2 regions of the Neobacillus pocheonensis genome follow, and region 1 is predicted to be linked to the other one. Evidence: riboswitches for the same ligand, from Rfam matches in the RefSeq annotation. Region 1 holds a riboswitch; the other holds the start of a gene.

Region 1 (2,208 bases):
TAATGCTAAAACAGCCTTCGTACTTGTTGCTTTTTCAGCCAAATTTGCCCGCCAAATATCACGTCCATTTATGATCCCAATTCCTAATACTTTATCGGAGGGGAAGCCGTGTTTACGAAGGGAAGCCATATTCTCTTCAGCTCCGTGGATGAAATCAAGACCAATCCCTGAGACAGGTAATTGAGATAGTTCTTCATATGCTGATAATCCTTCAAAATAGGTTTGTAACATGATTTGTGCAGCGGGTACTTCGGCTGCTAATTGTTTGTAAATTTCTTGGACTAGTTTTACATCATCTGCTGTTAAAGATAGGACTAGTGCCGGTTCTTCCACTTGAATCCACTCTGCTCCTGCTTCGACAAGCTGCTGGAATACTCTTGCATAGAGCGGTAAGAGTTTTAAGATAAACAATGCTTTGGATTTGCTATCGTATCCTTTTGCTAGTTTCACAAAAGTGAACGGACCGATAATGGTCGGCTTCGTTATAAGACCTAATTCTTCTTTAGCTTCTGTAAAATAATCTAACAAGTAGTTTTTCGTTAGTTGTAAGGATTGGCCTTCAAATTCAGGCACGATGTAGTGATAGTTAGTGTTAAACCACTTTGTCATTTCACAAGCGATTACATCTTTTGCCCCACGTGCCATGGCGTAATACGTAGTTAGATTGACTTCTTCACCTGTCCATTTATAACGATTTGGAACCAATCCAAACATGGTTGCTTGGTCAAGCATACGGTCATAAAAGGTAAAATCCCCAACGGTTAGGTATTCTAAGCCTAATGATTGCTGGCGCTTCAAATTATTCAAGCGAATTGTTTTCATCTCGGCAATAAATTGCTCCTCTGATTTCGCACTCTTCCAAAAAGATTCAACACAACGTTTCCACTCACGGTTTTCTCCAATGTACGGGTAACCAATGACTGTACTTACTAAGTTCATGCTTCATTCCTCCTTTTAAATTTACAAACTACCAAACACAAAAAAGCCATCTCCACAAAATGGAAATGGCTCTACAATCAAGTTATAGGTATGCTAATAAAAACTGCATAAACATCGCTGCTCATAACTCGTTTGTCGTACAAATGAATGTCACCACCTATTTCCTCGTAGGTATTTGGTGTGTACTAGAATTTGGCAGGTCTCCTGGCTTATCATCATGGCTCCTCACACCTTCCCATCCTTAGACAGTGGTATTTGTGATTCACTCCGATTTACAGTTGCGGGACAGCGACGGAATTACACCGTTCTTCCCTTTTAAGCCAAGCATTTGCTTGGCACCAATTCTTACACGATATGGAATTTTCAATAACTATATCATATTACTAATATGAAGTATATAATTTTCCATTCAAAAAATAAGACCAACTCACATTCTGTGAATTAGCCTTTGTGAAGTATTAACTTATCGCTGCTTTTCGGAATTCTGTCGGGGATAGACCTGTTACCTTCTTAAACACGCGGCTAAAATAGTTCGGATCCTTATACCCGACCGAATAACAGATTTCCTTTAAACTTTTTCCAGAGTCGGTCATTTCGGTTTTGGCATGCTTGATTCGAATTTCTGTCAAGTAATCGATAAATGTCATCCCAAACCGATCTTTAAATAGTTTACTAAAATAAAACGGACTCAGTTCCACATATTCCGCTGCAGATTCAAGCGTAATCGCCTCGGCATAATGCTTTTCAATATAGTCCTTTGCCTTATGCAGCATTCCCTTTGCATGATTGTTGCGCCAAGCCTGAACTTGCTGCACGACCGCAAGCAAATGCTGTTTCCCTTTTTCAAAAATAAACGTGATATCTTCTGACTCATCGATGCTGGGAGTCCGATCATAGTTGATACCAAGATCATGAAGCATTCGAGAAATGAGAATAAACAATTCATCAAAAGATTTTTTTACCATTTGAACCTTTAAATCTTTATTCGCTTCCAGCTTGGTCACAAACGAATCAAAAATGAACAGCACCTGATTGATATCGCCTTGGCGAACGGTATCTAACAACTTTTTTTCAATCTCAAGATACACGGATTCTGAAGGTATTTCAAATGCATCTCCTTGCTTGTCGCAAAATGAATACTTACGGTTAGCCGTTTTAGCAAGCTGTTCCATTGCCAGGACTGCTTCGTGATAGGATTTATTAAGCTCCTGGGCATGGGCGTGGGGGTGACCGATTCCAATCCGTAATTCTCCTGGAAAGCTTTCTTTT
Region 2 (2,208 bases), on a different contig from region 1:
TAACCGTGATTATTTTCGCAATGGTTAAAATCGGCACCGAAACAGATCCAATGGAGATGCCTAACAAAATCGAGATTAGAAGGAAAACTCCTGACACACAAAAGGCAAAATACTTATTATTTAAAAATTTCCGGATAGATAGCCTTTGCAAGTTCCTCTACTCCTTCAACTATCCTTGGACCTGAGCGGGTCACACGGTCCGAATCGACTTCGATTACTTGCTTGTTTTTAATTGCATTGACACTTTCCCAGCCTTTTCGGCTTAATACCTGATCTGAGGCATTTTTCACATAGTATCCATATGTAGTAATAATCGTATCTGGATTTCGTTTAATCATCGCTTCCTGATCAATTTTAATCCAGCCTTCTTGATCATTTACGATATTTTCTGCATGAATCGTACTAAGCATATCATTCATAAATGTATTGTTCCCAGGTGAATAAATTTCCGGTGCTGGTGAAACTTCAACAAGGACTTTTTTCTTTTCTTTAATTTTCTCTGCTTTTGCTTTGATTTCGGCCAATTTATCCTTCATGCCTTTAATCATTTCATCCGCTTTCTTTTTCTCGCCAGAAGCAATTCCGATCATTTCAATGGAATCATACACCTGTTCAAAATTTTGGGCATCATTGACAACTACCACCTGGATTCCAGCATCTTTCAATTGTTTAATCCCATCCTGGGAATTATGGGCTGTCGAAGCATGGGCTAGAACTAAATCTGGCTGTAGGGAGATAATTTTTTCTAAATTAATTTCCTGTCCGCCAATTTTCTCCTTTTTTGTGGCTTCTTCTGGGTAATTGTCGAAGTCAGAAACACCGACCACTTCTTTACCAAGACCTAAAGCAAAAGCAATTTCCGTATTACTTGGCATTAATGAGACAATCTTTTCGGGTTTCTTTTCGATAATAACTTTATTTTTTAATGCATCTGTTACGGTTACTGGAAATGCGACTTCCTCTGATTTCTTCACTACATCCGTTTTGTTTTCCTCTTTGCCCTGTTCCTTCTGTTCAGCACAGCCAGCTAGAACCCCTAACGATAATAATATTACGACCAAAATCGAATACAGTTTTTTCATATTCATTCCCCTTAAACTTATTATAATGAATTCTTTTAACAAAAAATAACTTTCGCTTACGCCTAAGCTTTGCTTCCTCTGATACACAAAAAAACATCCCCAGTCATTGAGGATGTTGGTATGATTAGTATAATTACTTCCATTAAGTAACAGAGACTAGTCGTCCACACCTCCCTATCCTCGTAGGTTTATTGGCGTATGAAAAGATAGGCAGGTTTCCTGGCTCATGGTTCAAGCGCTCCCTATGTCTTCCCATCGATTGACAGTGACTTTCTATAGGTTGCTCCCATTTACAGTGGCGGGACCGCGTTGGCTTTTAACCAACTTCCCTTTTAAGTTATCATCTTAAAAAAAGATTGTAACACCTAAATTTATGAATATTTTTTGTTAGTTATGATTATAAGGAAAGATTAATAAAATGTATATGTTTTTTTGCAATAACTTTAATTAATCACCATGAAAATGGTAATTTATGCTTCAATTGTTCTGCATAAATTAGCCATCTCAATAGCTCCAGCAGCCGCTTCCCAGCCTTTATTGCCAGCCTTTGTACCAGCTCGTTCAATAGCTTGTTCAATCGAATCGGTTGTTAATACGCCAAAAATAACTGGAATGCCGCTATCTAAAGTTATACGCGAAACACCCTTTGCCACTTCATTACAAACATAGTCAAAATGTGGAGTAGAACCGCGAATAACGGTACCTAGTGTGATAACCGCATCATATTTTTTGCTTGCCGCCATTTTTTTAGCAATTAACGGAATCTCGAATGCTCCTGGGACCCAAGCTACGTCTACATCAGATTCGCTGACACCATGACGTTTTAATGCATCTTGTGCTCCACTTAATAATTTACTGGTAATAAACTCATTAAACCGTCCGACAACGATTCCAATTTTCAATCCTGATCCGACTAAATTTCCTTCAAACATATGTCCCATGCTAATTCCTCCAATGATTTATTTTTATTTCTGCTCTTTAAAAATGAAAAAGATGCCCCAGTTTATCATGCTTTGTTTTTAAATACTGAGCATTTTCTTTTCTCATTTCCATTTGCAGTGGAACTCTTTCAACAACCTCAAGGTCATAACCTTTTAGCCCTTTTATTTTACGGGGGTTATTCGTT

Evidence for each region. A riboswitch is a leader RNA that binds a small molecule or an ion and turns the genes downstream of it on or off. The one in region 1 is predicted to bind cobalamin.
Region 2: linked by a shared signal. The riboswitch ahead of ABES02_RS24770 (ABC transporter substrate-binding protein) and the one ahead of metE (5-methyltetrahydropteroyltriglutamate--homocysteine S-methyltransferase) in region 1 are both predicted to bind cobalamin.

What each region holds. Positions count from the first base shown of each region.
Region 1 is NZ_JBCNAD010000018.1:37,328-39,535, forward strand. Features, by position in the region: gene metE (5-methyltetrahydropteroyltriglutamate--homocysteine S-methyltransferase) at 1-939, opposite strand, end outside; cobalamin riboswitch at 1,117-1,297, opposite strand; gene ABES02_RS08855 (response regulator) at 1,398-2,208, opposite strand, start outside.
Region 2 is NZ_JBCNAD010000048.1:27,539-29,746, forward strand. Features, by position in the region: gene ABES02_RS24765 (FecCD family ABC transporter permease) at 1-151, opposite strand, end outside; gene ABES02_RS24770 (ABC transporter substrate-binding protein) at 117-1,082, opposite strand; cobalamin riboswitch at 1,275-1,466, opposite strand; gene ribH (6,7-dimethyl-8-ribityllumazine synthase) at 1,553-2,023, opposite strand; gene ABES02_RS24780 (bifunctional 3,4-dihydroxy-2-butanone-4-phosphate synthase/GTP cyclohydrolase II) at 2,061-2,208, opposite strand, start outside.